Regions from separate parts of the Paenibacillus sp. IHBB 10380 genome, predicted to be linked through region 4. Evidence: riboswitches for the same ligand, from Rfam matches in the RefSeq annotation. Region 4 holds a riboswitch; each other region holds the start of a gene.
What was found. A riboswitch is a leader RNA that binds a small molecule or an ion and turns the genes downstream of it on or off. The one in region 4 is predicted to bind thiamine pyrophosphate.
Positions count from the first base shown of each region.

Region 1 (3,340 bases), 2.3 Mb from region 4:
GGAAAGAAGCAAACGAGTGTAATGAGAATAAACTTAGGAAGTAGGCCAAAACCGAACCAAATCATAAGTAGTGGGGCAAGGGCGATGGTAGGGATATTTTGACTCAATATGAGAAGTGGATAAAGGGCAGAATGAAGAAAAGGAATTCTATGTAACACGAAGGCGATCACAAGCCCCACGGTTGTTCCAATAGCAAATCCACCTAAGGTGAGTTTTACTGTAGCTAGAGCGTGTTCCCATAATCTTGCGGATTCAGCGGAAGCCTCATGTGCAATATCTGATGGAGCTGGGAGAATCCAATCTTCGATGTTAAAGAGTGAAGTACTGAGCTGCCATGCCGTCAAAAAGATAAGGACCGCCACTAAGGGCGGCCACACTTTGTTCCATATCAAGCTCATGGACGATATTTCTCCGTTAATTTACCCATGCTTATACCTTTTGGATTGTGGGCTATTTTAATTTGAGAGATGACACTAGGGCTACCTGCGGCTATAAGCGCTTCATGCATATTCTTAACAATACTCAGCAACTCATCCAGCTCGCCTTCCATAGTGGTCTCTAGAGGATGAACCTCATGCTTAATACCGGATTGTTGTATGACTTCAATGGCGCGATCTACATAAGGAATAGAATCTTCATTATTGGGTGTCTTAGGGATTACTTGAATGCTTAGTAAAGTATTAGCCATGGTGATATCATCCTTTCAAAGTGAGGGTGTAGTCTTATTATTTTGCCTGAGGTAGAAAGTCATTCGTATAAGCACTTTCTATCTCTAATGGTTTATCCAGAAGCTTATGTTTGTACATCCAAGCGGAATATCCTTGCCATATTTCGGCTTTCTGTTCTCCCCAATTCTCAGCATCGTCTTTATAGAGTGGACTGAGCCATTTCTGACTAGCGAGTACTAGCTCTTTGTCCAGATCGGGTACAGAACTACTAAGAATTGCAGCAGCAGCTTCAGGTTTATCAATCGCATACTGATACCCTTTGGACGTTGCACGCATGAAAGCTTTTACGAGTTCGGGGTCATCTGTAATCTGTTTCTCATTCGTCACAATGACGGGTGTGTAATAATCAAGCTCCTTAGCGTAGTCTTTCACATACAACATATCAAGCGGCTCTCCACGAAGCTCCGCTTCAACTCCTGTCCATGCATAGAAGATCCATGCGAAATCAATATCACGCTTCACAGCTGTAAAGTAATCAGCCTCGCCCATATTCACTATTTTAACCTTCTTAACATCGCCTTTATCATTCTCCATGATAGAGTTCATTACAGCCTCTTCTACTGGAGAACCCCATCCCCCGTAAGTCTTGCCTTCGAATGCCTTCGGAGTCTTAATATTGCGATCCACAGGTGCAGCAAATCCAGAAGTGTTATGTTGTATTACTGCCGCAATGGACACAAGGGGTACACCTTGGATGCGTGCCTGGGTGACTGCTTCTTGATAGCTAATGCCAAAAGGGATGGCTCCCGATGCCACCATCGTATCCGATCCTCCAGCACCAGGCTGAATGATCTCAACGTTTAATCCTTCTGCTTCATAATAGCCTTGATCCTTAGCTACATAGAGTCCAGTATGATTCGTATTAGGAGTCCAATCCAGAACAACTTTAACATCCTTTAATGTCTTAGGTGTGGATGGAGTCTCACCTGCTGGTGTCGCTGCTTGTTGATTCGTTTCGTTGTTGCGGGTTGCTCCGCATCCTGCTACGACTAGTATGAGCATACATACGAGAAGTAACGTTCCTAACTTTCTCATTTCTTTCTCTCCCCTTTTGTGAAATACACTGTGTTATTGTGCAACAAAAAAAAGCGCCCCGTAATCGGGACGCATATGGGCGCAAGATAGATATATGGATGAACCATATCGGCTAGTTCCTACGCTGGCATTATCCAGATCAGGTATAAGGGTCAGTGTCTTGTGGGACACACTCTCAGCCGGCCAATTCCAGCACCCCTGTACTTATGAAATTAGATCATTTCAATGAGTATTATAGTCTACAAAGGAAGAGGTGTCCAGTAACTCTGACATGCTGACTAATGATATCCCTGAACTGTCTGATCATATCTATGTTGAGCTCTAAATGCAGCTATACTGAGCAGGAACAGACCTACGGTGAACACAGCAAGCATACCAGCCGTTTGGTTAACCACTAGATGATCCATACACCAGCCAATGATTAAGGGAAGGACAGCACCACCTACACCTCCAGCGGCAATTAGAATGCTTGTGGTTGACTCCTCTGTACCGGGCATAAGCTTGTTAGCAAATACTAACGTTATGGAGAAAAGACCCGACATGAATAGACCCAGTAGTGTGATAACGGTAAAAGCAGACCAGATCTGATTCGTGAATGGGAAAAGAGTAAGTAGGATGAGGGCGGATAGACTACTTATAAGTACATAGGAACGGTAGCGTATTTTCTCTGCTATATATCCTGCAAATAGGCGACCGATTGACATTGCAATCCAAAAGAAGGTGACACTAAGTGCAGCCCCTGCTTTGTCCATACTCATCTTCTCTACAAGCATAGATGGCATGAAGTTGGCTAAGCTCATTTCTACGCCAACATATAGAAAGAAGAAGACAACAAATATCGCTAGCGTTCGTTTTTGGCCCTTGTGATACACCGCTACTTTGGGTTGCTTCGGCTGTTGAGGGCTTACGTTTCGTGCATTCAATATGGAGTCTAACGCTCCAAAAGAACCCTTAGCCCAGAATATAAATGTAATGAGGGCAAAGAGGGAGACGACAAGGAATGACCAGCGCCACCAGCCAAAGTAGATCATACCGCTAGCTAGGAGTGGCATAAGCATAGCACCTACGCCGAAGAATACTTCGAGCCTGCTCATGGCTACAGCGGTCTGATGGGTAACCCCTGTGATAATGATGGTTCCGATGACAGCCTCGATCATTCCGAACCCAAATCCTGCGACAATTCCTGTGACATACATCCATTCCCAAGGCGGAAGGAGGGTGTATACGGATTCGGCAATAAAAAGTGCAACTAGGGCAAGAAGGAGACTACCCTTTTTGCCGAGACGGCGGTTTAACCATGGGGAGAGCATCACGCCACCTAAGAAACCGGCAAACTGAGCAAAGATCAGCTGTCCGCCTTCACTGTATTCACGATCATAATGCTCCAGAATGACTGGGAGCACAGAACCAAGTACGACATGTGCCAAACCAATTAAGAAATAAGACAAACAACCAATCCAAATTAAGCGTTTCATAGATGAATTTAAGCTCCTTTTCAAGACAATAGACCTATCCATCATACCCTAATATGAAGCTGTTCGTCATAGTAAAGTCACAACGTATGATAAAGAGGAGAT
Region 1 is NZ_CP010976.1:5,289,061-5,292,400, forward strand. Features, by position in the region: gene UB51_RS23935 (ABC transporter permease) at 1-398, opposite strand, end outside; gene UB51_RS23940 (MTH1187 family thiamine-binding protein) at 395-688, opposite strand; gene UB51_RS23945 (ABC transporter substrate-binding protein) at 726-1,763, opposite strand; TPP riboswitch at 1,863-1,973, opposite strand; gene UB51_RS23950 (MFS transporter) at 2,042-3,238, opposite strand.
Region 1: another riboswitch for thiamine pyrophosphate. It lies ahead of UB51_RS23945 (ABC transporter substrate-binding protein); the one in region 4 lies ahead of UB51_RS13345 (thiamine phosphate synthase).

Region 2 (3,340 bases), 2.4 Mb from region 4:
ATCATCGCCACCCATCGCGAATCCAGTCAGAACGTCCAGATCAGACACCTTGGCAGTCAAAAATAAAATATGTGGGTTGCCTAATTGGCGTATTTGCGAACATAATTCAAAACCACTACCGTCCGGTAGCATAACATCGAGCAGAACGATATCAGCTCCGTTACGAGCAATCGTATCGAGTGCTTCTTGGCAGGTTCCAGCTGTATATAATTGGTGAAATCCTTCCTTTTGGAGCACAAGTTGCAGCATTTTTACAATAGAGGGTTCATCATCAACGATAACTATTTTATTCATATTCATTCTTCATCACCTGATGTAATGCTAGCATATAAACCTTAACATCTGTTGAACAGAGTTATAAAAAGTTAAGTTCATGTTATGGTTCTGTTCCTTAGCTGTTCAGCTTGATTGATTATGATTGTAAGAGAGGTGATAGTAAAGATGAATCAAATAGACACAGGAAACCGCATTCGCGTTATAGATGCGATTCGCGGCTTCTGCTTACTCGGTATACTTATTGCAAATATGCTCATTTTCCAGTATGGGATGTACGGACAAGGGGAACTACAACAATTTAACCCTACAAGCTTGGACACGATATTTCATCATATACTGAAAATTACAGTTGTCGGAAGTTTTATGCCGATCTTTATGTTCCTGTTTGGCTATAGCTTATATAAGCTTCGGGGAAGCTTGGTGAAGCGTAACTTAAAGCCTGGATGGGTGTTAGCTCGGCGCTTCTTCATGCTCATTGCGTTAGGCTTGATGCACAGCCTATTACTATGGGAGGGCGACATTTTACTAGCCTACGGGGTAACGGGCTTTACTTTGCTACTATTCGTTAAGAGGAAGCCGAAGACGCTAATGATATGGGGAATCATACTGAGCATATTGATGGCGGGCCTAAGCTATGGTATCGAGAAGAAGACAGTTAAAGAAGAAGCGCGGATGCAGCAGTATGTCGCAACATCTATTGAAGTCTATGGTGAGGGGACCTATCAAGAGATTACTAAGTTTCGCTTTAACGAGGATCCGCTTGATTTGCCGCCAGGCGCTATAATTATCGTGATGTTCTTCACACCGTTCCTGCTGCTTCCGATGTTCTTGTTCGGGATTGCCGCTGCAAGCAAACAGTGGTTTCACAATCCGCGGCGAGAAAGACGTAGATACGTGTGGGCGACGGCGATCCTTCTGCCGCTTGGTCTAGCGTTTAAGAGCATAGCTGAACTCCAACCACAATCCCCTTGGAGCGGCGTATTCCTTACGGCGGGAGGGCAGCTTCTCGCACTTGGATATATTTTTGCACTAGCACTGGTGCTATCGCACTTATCGAAGCGATCAGTGCTCGTATCGGCGTTTGAATCGGTCGGTCGCATGTCGATGACGAACTATTTGATGCAAACTGTCATTTGTACGACCTTATTTTATGGTTATGGGCTGGGTTGGTTCGGACAAATCGGCATTGTGAACGGCTTTCTATTGGCCCTGCTCATATATACTGTACAGGCTGTACTAACGAGCCTGCTACTACGACGATTTAAGAACGGTCCAATCGAGAGACTTCTTAGGATGTGGACTTATCTCTCACTCAGCGGCAAGCCACGTGCTTCGCATAAGGTTGTTAATGATCCGAGTTTAAATACCTCCGTGTGATAATGAAGTACGAATAATCATTGGGTGCCTTGGCCTTATCCATATTGTAGAATAAGTCATGTTGACGGTTTAAATTAAACTTGGATATTCTTTACTAATTGGTTATACTTTGTTTAGCAATTATATATTACGGGAGCTTGGTGGGACCAGGCTGAGAGGATAGTTGTAACTATCGACCGTCAAACCTGATCTGGATAATGCCAGCGGAGGAATTGGAGTTCTATTTCTATTTGTCTACTCTAAGACTGCCTCTTACTCAGATGCAGTCTTTTTCTATAGGAATAGAATTTGCTCCGCTTGATCAAATCACCTTTATATAGGAGGAAATGAGATGTCAAGCGAAATGAAAAAAGATCAAATTAACCTATCGGCTTTCCCAGCAAGTAAAAAAGTATATGTACAGGGTTCACGTACAGACATTCAAGTACCGATGCGCGAGATCACACTCAGTCCAACATCGGGCATTCACGGAGAAGAAGAGAATGCACCTATCCATGTCTATGACACTAGCGGAGCTTACACGGACACAGAAATTCATACCGATATCCGTCAAGGGTTACAACCCAATCGTTTACGCTGGATTGAAGAACGAGGAGATACAGAAACCTATGAAGGAAGAACCATACAACCCGAGGATAACGGCAATACCAACGGTAAAGCATTAGCTGAAGTATTTCCAGCACTCCAAAGGAAACCTCTACGGGCAAAAAAAGACAACAATGTCACTCAAATGCATTATGCGCGTAAGGGTATCATCACCTCCGAAATGGAATACATCGCCATTCGCGAGAATGTGACACCGGAGTTTGTACGAGATGAGGTGGCTCGTGGCCGCGCCATCATCCCATCGAACATCAATCACCCAGAGAGTGAACCTATGATTATTGGACGAAACTTCTTAGTAAAGATCAATGCCAATATTGGAAACTCCGCTGTATCCTCATCCATAGAGGAAGAAGTGGAGAAGATGCGATGGGCGACACGCTGGGGTGCAGACAATATTATGGATCTGTCCACTGGTAAAAATATTCACACCACGCGCGAGTGGATTATTCGTAATTCTCCTGTTCCTATTGGTACGGTACCGATCTATCAAGCTCTGGAGAAAGTAAATGGCAAAGCGGAGGATTTAACATGGGAAGTTTACCGGGACACACTCATCGAGCAAGCAGAACAAGGGGTTGATTATTTCACCATTCATGCCGGAGTCTTACTTCGCTATATTCCGTTAACTGCTGAGCGAATGACTGGCATTGTTTCTAGAGGTGGCTCCATTATGGCTGCATGGTGTCTTGCCCATCATCAAGAGAACTTTCTTTATACACATTTTGAGGACATATGTGAGATCATGAAATCCTACGACGTCTCCTTCTCCCTTGGAGATGGCTTGCGCCCTGGTTCCATTGCTGATGCTAATGATGAAGCGCAATTCGCTGAACTAGAGACGCTAGGTGAATTGACGGCAATGGCTTGGAGTCACGATGTTCAAGTTATGGTCGAAGGACCGGGGCATGTCCCCATGCATTTGATTAAAGAGAACATGGATAAGCAGCTTGAAATCTGCAATGAGGCCCCCTTCTATACCTTAGGTCCTCTTACTACAGATATTGCACCGGGTTATGACCATATTACCTCTGCCATTGGAGCGGCGATGATCGGTTGGTTCGGTACAGCTATGCTATGTTAT
Region 2 is NZ_CP010976.1:5,424,396-5,427,735, reverse strand. Features, by position in the region: gene UB51_RS24600 (response regulator transcription factor) at 1-300, opposite strand, end outside; gene UB51_RS24595 (DUF418 domain-containing protein) at 442-1,653, shown strand; TPP riboswitch at 1,773-1,881, shown strand; gene thiC (phosphomethylpyrimidine synthase ThiC) at 1,985-3,340, shown strand, end outside.
Region 2: another riboswitch for thiamine pyrophosphate. It lies ahead of thiC (phosphomethylpyrimidine synthase ThiC); the one in region 4 lies ahead of UB51_RS13345 (thiamine phosphate synthase).

Region 3 (3,340 bases), 2.8 Mb from region 4:
CTGAATGACCTGCACCAATATAATCATAATGATGATAGTAAATACCATAATCTTCGTTTCAAACCGTTGGTACCCATAACGAATAGCGAAATCGCCAATTCCACCACCACCAACTATCCCCATCACCGTTGAGTAAGAGATGAAACTGATAATAGAAGTCGTTAAACCTAACATGAGTCCCGAGCGAGCCTCAACATACATAAATTTAACGATAATCTGAAAGGTTGATGCTCCCATTGATGAAGCTGATTCGATCACACCTCTTGGAACCTCTAGAAGTGACTGCTCCACTAACCTCGAATAATAGGCAATCGCCATTATGGATAACGGCACCGAAGCCGCAAGCGTACCTAGCGCTGTTCCAACGACAATTCGCGTAAATGGAATTAAAAAAACGACGAGTAAAAGAAATGGGAATGACCTAACAACGTTGACTATGATATTCAAAATACCATAGAGCAACCCATTCTCGTACAGCTGACCTTTTCGCAACAAATATAGAAAAGTACCTAATGGAAGTCCTATTAAAATAGCTGCAACAATGGATATCCCCACCATAGCAAAAGTCTCTCCTATAGCCTTCCATATTTCAGACTGATACTGCATGATATATTCAACCATGGGATTGATCCACCACTCTAGTCTCGACTAGACGTCCTAATTCCATAACCGATACGTTGTGACACATGTTGCGGACGACCTCCATTTCATGTGTTACGATAACAATAGTGAGTCCGAAATTCTGGTTGAGCTGTTTCAGCACATCCAAAATCCCCTCTGTCGTACTTGGGTCCAAAGAGGATGTAGGTTCATCACATAACAATACTTTAGGACGATTCGCAAGTGCTCTGGCAATCGCCACTCGCTGCTTCTCTCCTCCACTTAATTGTGAAGGATATTGCTTCGCCTTATGCTGTAGGCCCACAAATTCTAAGAACTCACTCACACGTTCCACACGTTCACGCTTCGGTAATCCAGTTAATTCAAGTGGTATGGAGACATTTCCGCTAACCGTCTTATTGCTCACCAAATTAAATCCCTGAAAGATCATCCCGATATTCCTGCGAGCTTCACGAAGCTCCTTCTCAGTCATATTAGTCAAATCCTCATTACCTACTACAACACTACCCGTGTCCGGCTTCTCCAATAAATTAATCATCCGTAACAGAGTCGATTTACCCGCACCACTTGTTCCAATAATTCCATGAATCTCGCCTTCCTTTACTTGAAGAGACACAGAATTGACAGCTTGGAAGTGGCTAGTTGAACTCACGAAAGTTTTACTTACCTGATGCAACGAAATCACGGAGAGTTCCTCCTTTATCTACTGCTGGTACTTATGTGGTGTCAGGACAAAAATAATCATACCACAGGTTTAGGCATAATTGTGATACAGAATCGATATTTATTCCCACATGTCGCTTTACATATGGGAATTTCGTGTTATATTCTTAACAGAACTAATTGAATACAGCCTGTTTTTTCACTAGGGGAGTCTAACGACTGAGACGAGCTTTTAAGCTTCGGACCCTTGGAACCTGATCTGGATTATACCAGCGGAGGGAAGTGGAACGAAATCTTCACATCATGCAATGCATAGAATTGCTTGACTGAACTTTTTGGCCCACTCATTTCCTTGTGGAAATGGCTGGGTCTTTATTGTTTTACAAGGATTGTGTTGCTATTTGGCTATCATAGCCTATATAACCCACTTAAATTCAGGAGGATGTTAAACATGACATATCTAACAAAAGTTCGTCAGTGCAATCCGCTTATACACAATATTACGAATATAGTCGTTACCAACTTCACAGCCAATGGGCTTCTCGCTTTAGGTGCCTCACCTTTCATGGCTCACGCTCATGAAGAAGTAGCCGATGTAGCTAAATTAGCGAATGCAGTCGTTCTTAATATTGGAACGCTCGATGAAAGTGTTGTGAAATCAATCCTTATCGCAGGGAAATCTGCAAATGAGAATCATGTTCCAGTCGTTATTGATCCGGTTGGAGCTGGCGCTACAACTTACCGAACAACGATTGCTCAGAGAATCACTCAGGAGATTAAGCTTGCTGTGCTCAGGGGCAATGTTGCAGAAGTAGCGCATGTCGTGGGTGAAGAATGGTCCATTAAAGGGGTAGATGCGGGTGCTGGCGAAGGCAATAGGGTACTCCTAGCACAAAAGGCTGCCCTAAAGTTAGGATGTATTGTTGTCATTACGGGGAAAGAAGATGTGATTACGAATGGACACACGACTTACATCACAAGTAATGGTCATCCTCTTCTCACTAAAGTTACAGGGGCTGGATGCTTGCTTAGTTCTATTATCGGGGCATTCTTAGCTGTAAGCGAAGTTAGCGAACAATCTTGGTTGGAATCGGTTACCGAAGCACTTGCTTTCTATGGCGTAGCCGCTGAAATAGCTGCTGAAATGACAGAGCATCAAGGACCTGGAAGCTTTCAGATTGAATTATTGAACCAATTGGCTAGCGTATCACCGAAAATTCTACAACAAAGAGCCCATATTCACCAAGTCTAAAAAGTTGTACGTCTACTCACCACTAAGACAATTGGAGGAATTAAGAGATGCATATCTATAAAGCATTGACGATTGCAGGATCAGATAGCGGTGGTGGAGCAGGCATTCAAGCCGATATCAAAACCTTTCAAGAATTAGGTGTATATGGCATGTCAACCATTACTGCACTCACTGCACAGAATACGTTAGGCGTTCAAGGTGTTTTCCCCATGACCGCCGAGACGATTGCTATGCAACTAGACTCGATAGGTGAAGATCTAGAACCCGATGCATTAAAGACAGGGATGCTATTCAGTGGCGAGATTATTCGGATTGTAGCAGCCAAGATTGAGCAGTATCATTGGCGCAACTTAGTCGTTGATCCAGTGATGGTGGCCAAGGGCGGATCTACACTACTGCAACAAGAAGCGATTAAATCTGTCATCCAAGTACTTCTCCCACTTGCCTTGGTCACTACTCCCAACATTCCAGAAGCAGAGATCCTTACAGAGATGTCCATCGTCAGCTTAAGTGACCGAGAAGAGGCTGCCAAACGTATTCTTCAGATGGGTTCTCATTATGTCGTCATGAAGGGCGGACATGATGCTTCTACCGATCAAGTCGTAGACCTTGTGTATGATGGGCATAGTTACATCTATATGGAGAATCAACGGATTGAAACAAGACATACACATGGTACAGGTTGTACTTATTCAGCTGCGGTTACAGCAGAGTTAGCTAAAGGGAAATCGGTACTGGACGCTGTTCAAACAGCGAAACAATTTATCCAAGCTGCTATAGAGGACCCATTAGGAATCGGTGCAG
Region 3 is NZ_CP010976.1:270,637-273,976, reverse strand. Features, by position in the region: gene UB51_RS01135 (methionine ABC transporter permease) at 1-621, opposite strand, end outside; gene UB51_RS01130 (methionine ABC transporter ATP-binding protein) at 614-1,306, opposite strand; TPP riboswitch at 1,479-1,582, shown strand; gene thiM (hydroxyethylthiazole kinase) at 1,736-2,536, shown strand; gene thiD (bifunctional hydroxymethylpyrimidine kinase/phosphomethylpyrimidine kinase) at 2,584-3,340, shown strand, end outside.
Region 3: another riboswitch for thiamine pyrophosphate. It lies ahead of thiM (hydroxyethylthiazole kinase); the one in region 4 lies ahead of UB51_RS13345 (thiamine phosphate synthase).

Region 4 (3,340 bases):
GGATTTTCTTTGTCATGAATGCACTCAACGGATTATGCCGTGCAATGTTTGAACCTACCTCGCGTGCACTTCTGGCTGATATTACACCCCAGGAGAGTAAACTACTCGTATTTAACTTACGATATGCTGCAATCAATCTCGGAGTCGTATTTGGACCGATTTTGGGACTTCAAATGGGGGCATCTGAATCTAGCTGGGCGTTTGTAATAGCCGGATTAGTTTATTTTTGCTATGGCGTGACGTTGATCATTCAGTTTCTTCGCTACAAGGGAATGGGCTTGGCTTCGACCCAAGTGGGTGAACGGTTAACGCTTACGGGTGCACTGCGAGTAACAGGTAGAGATCGAGTATTTGTGTATGTTCTCATGGGTATGATTTTTTGCGTACTTGGCTATGGGCACTTCAGTTCAACATTACCCCAATACATGGAGATGAGCCCGAGCATCGAAGATGGAGCTAAATGGTTTAGTTATATGCTCTCCCTGAATGCGATCATTGTGCTGGCTTTCCAGTTCCCCGTTGTTCGTATTGCGAGTAAGTGGTCTCCAATTACGCCTCTTATTGTCGGAAGCGCTTTGGTATCTTGTAGCTTGTTACTATTCGGTATTTTTCAATCGTTTATTGGATTCATGCTCAGTGTGGTTCTTTTTACGATTGGAGAAGTTCTCATGTTTACAATGACAGACATCCTTATAGATCGTATTGCCAAGCCGGAATTACGAGGAACTTATTTTGGAATGATAGGTTTTAATAATTTGGGTAATGTTATGGCGCCCTTACTTGGAGGGTTCCTGTTGGATGCGCTTGGTGTAGACTACTCGATTATTATTTTCACGGTGATTGCGTTAACTGCAGCGTTTGGAATACCGTTCTTACTATCTGCACGTCGTATATTAGAGCAGCAGAATGACTAGATTCATTATTATTTATAGGGGAGCTATTCTAAGGGGGAGTTGCTCCCAAATGTATTTTAAATATCTCTACACAATGCTATAATTCACCATATATAACAGAAGGAGGATTCAGATGAAGAAAGCAATGATTCTATTAGTTACCTTTGTCGTGGTATTAACGTTAAGTACACAAACATCCTATGCAAACCCAGTTAACGCCAAGAGTAGTAACAATAATAATGTTGTAGAAGTATCAGTAAATAGTTTGACAAATCAGCTAGAATCTCTTAAAAAGGTCCAAAAGAAGTTGGAAAAGCTACAGAAGGAATTTGATCAGCTAGAAAAAAAGAAGAAAAACTTAGCTGTAACATCGAAGAAATATCGGGATATTTTAAGCGAGCAGACAAAGATCATCAAGAAGATGACAGATTTACAAAAGGATATTGCGAAAATATTAAAATCTAAATAGCTTAGGTTTGTAAAATAAAATAGATTTTCTTTTTCATTTATTCATGGTAGGATGTATCCAATTGAATACGTTAGATCACTAGGGGTGCTATTTAGCTGAGACGGAAATGTGATTCCAAACCCTTTGAACCTGATCTGGATTATACCAGCGTAGGGAAGTGAGCTTGAACTTTGGTTGAACTATTGTTTGTTTACGTACATATGCGTACATAGGTGGACATTCACTTGGCTATTGATATAAAGCTTCCTTCTCTAAGCAGAAGGGGGCTTTTTTTGTTCTCTTTCTTCATTAATTTGGTCATGGAATTCTTCTGTAGGATGAATTGAATTACGAGTGTGTAGGAGGTCATGAAATGTCAGTTCGAGAGTTACATGTCATTTCAAACGGTCAGCATGAATTGGAACACTTTGTATGGATAGCAGAGCGAACCCATTCTTATGTAACAGCTTTTCATTTACGGGAGAAATCTAGCACTGCGGCGGAATTGTGGCGATGGGTTATGGCTTTGAAGGCAGGTGGGGTACCGATGCATAAAGTGATCATTAATGATCGTATAGACGTGGCTTGGGCGGCTCAGACAGGTGGGGTTCAGTTAGCTTATCATAGCTTACAAGTTCAGGAGATAAAGCATTCTTTTCCTGGATTGCGTATAGGGTGTTCAATTCATTCTGTACAAGAGGCCGATGACATGAGCAAACGTGGCGCTGATTTTCTTCTTTACGGACATATCTTCAGAACGAATTCGAAGCCTGATCAAGAGCCTAGAGGAATCCTCATGTTGAAGGAAGTTGTGGAGCATGTTCATCTTCCTATTATTGCTATTGGTGGCATTAAGCCAGAACATGTGCAACAGGTCATAGGAATGGGAGCAGCAGGAATTGCTATCCTATCGGGAATTACGTCAGCGTCTGATCCTATACAGGCGGTAAAAGATTATCGAAGAGAGCTAGATTTAGCAGGAGGTGAATGTAGTTGACGAAGTCGAAGTTCTGCGATGCCATCATTGTGGGTGGAGGAGTGATAGGCAGTTCTATTGCTTATTACATGTCTGCCAGAGGAATGAAAGTCGTTCTTATAGATCGAGACCGATTAGGGCAACAAGCCTCGCTTGCGGCAGCAGGGATGCTTGCAGCACAGGCAGAGATTGACGAAGCAGGTCCATTCTTCGATTTAGCAAGGTCCAGTCGTGCATTATTTCCTCAGCTAGCGAGTGAATTACAAGCGTTAACCGGCATAGATATAGGCTTTAAGCGACAAGGATTACTTCGTGTGGGGATAACAGCCGCAGATGTAGAAGCACTTCAACGGACCATTGCTTTTCAACAAAGTGTGGGAGAGCAAGCAGAGTGGCTATCTATGGATCAAGTCATTCAGAGAGAGCCAGAGATTTCTAGGGAACTGCAGGGTGCCATGTTAGTGGAAGGAGATGGGCAAGTAGATGCTCCTGAACTATCGCTTGCCTATGCCAAAGCGGCAGTAACTATAGGTGCAGACATCAAGGAGTTTACAGAGGTGAAGTCTCTTCTTCTAGAGCGAGGGCGAGTGGGCGGAGTGGTCACAAGTGAAGATGTACTTCGTTCTGATCGCGTCATTATAGCTTCCGGAACGTGGAGTGGACCGCTACTAGATCAAGTTGGCTTGAGTTGTCCGATCTATCCGGTTAAGGGTGAATGCTTCTCTGTTCTGACACATAAGCCGTTACTTTCTGCAACGATCTTTAGTCATGGATGCTATTTAGTTCCGAAAAGGGGTGGAAGGCTCGTTGTCGGAGCAACTAGCAAACGCCACAGTTATGATCGAAAGGTCACCTTAGGCGGAATATCGACGCTTTTAGAAGCAGCCAAGAGGCTTGTGCCAAGCATTGTAGATTCGGAATGGGAGAAAGCTTGGAGTGGGTTACGTCCACAGACTCTTGATGGCTTTCCTTATCTGGGGGAACATGAGACTTGTAAGGGATTATATGTAGCTGCGGGTCATT
Region 4 is NZ_CP010976.1:3,028,771-3,032,110, reverse strand. Features, by position in the region: gene UB51_RS13355 (MDR family MFS transporter) at 1-914, shown strand, start outside; gene UB51_RS13350 (hypothetical protein) at 1,027-1,362, shown strand; TPP riboswitch at 1,433-1,535, shown strand; gene UB51_RS13345 (thiamine phosphate synthase) at 1,715-2,338, shown strand; gene thiO (glycine oxidase ThiO) at 2,335-3,340, shown strand, end outside.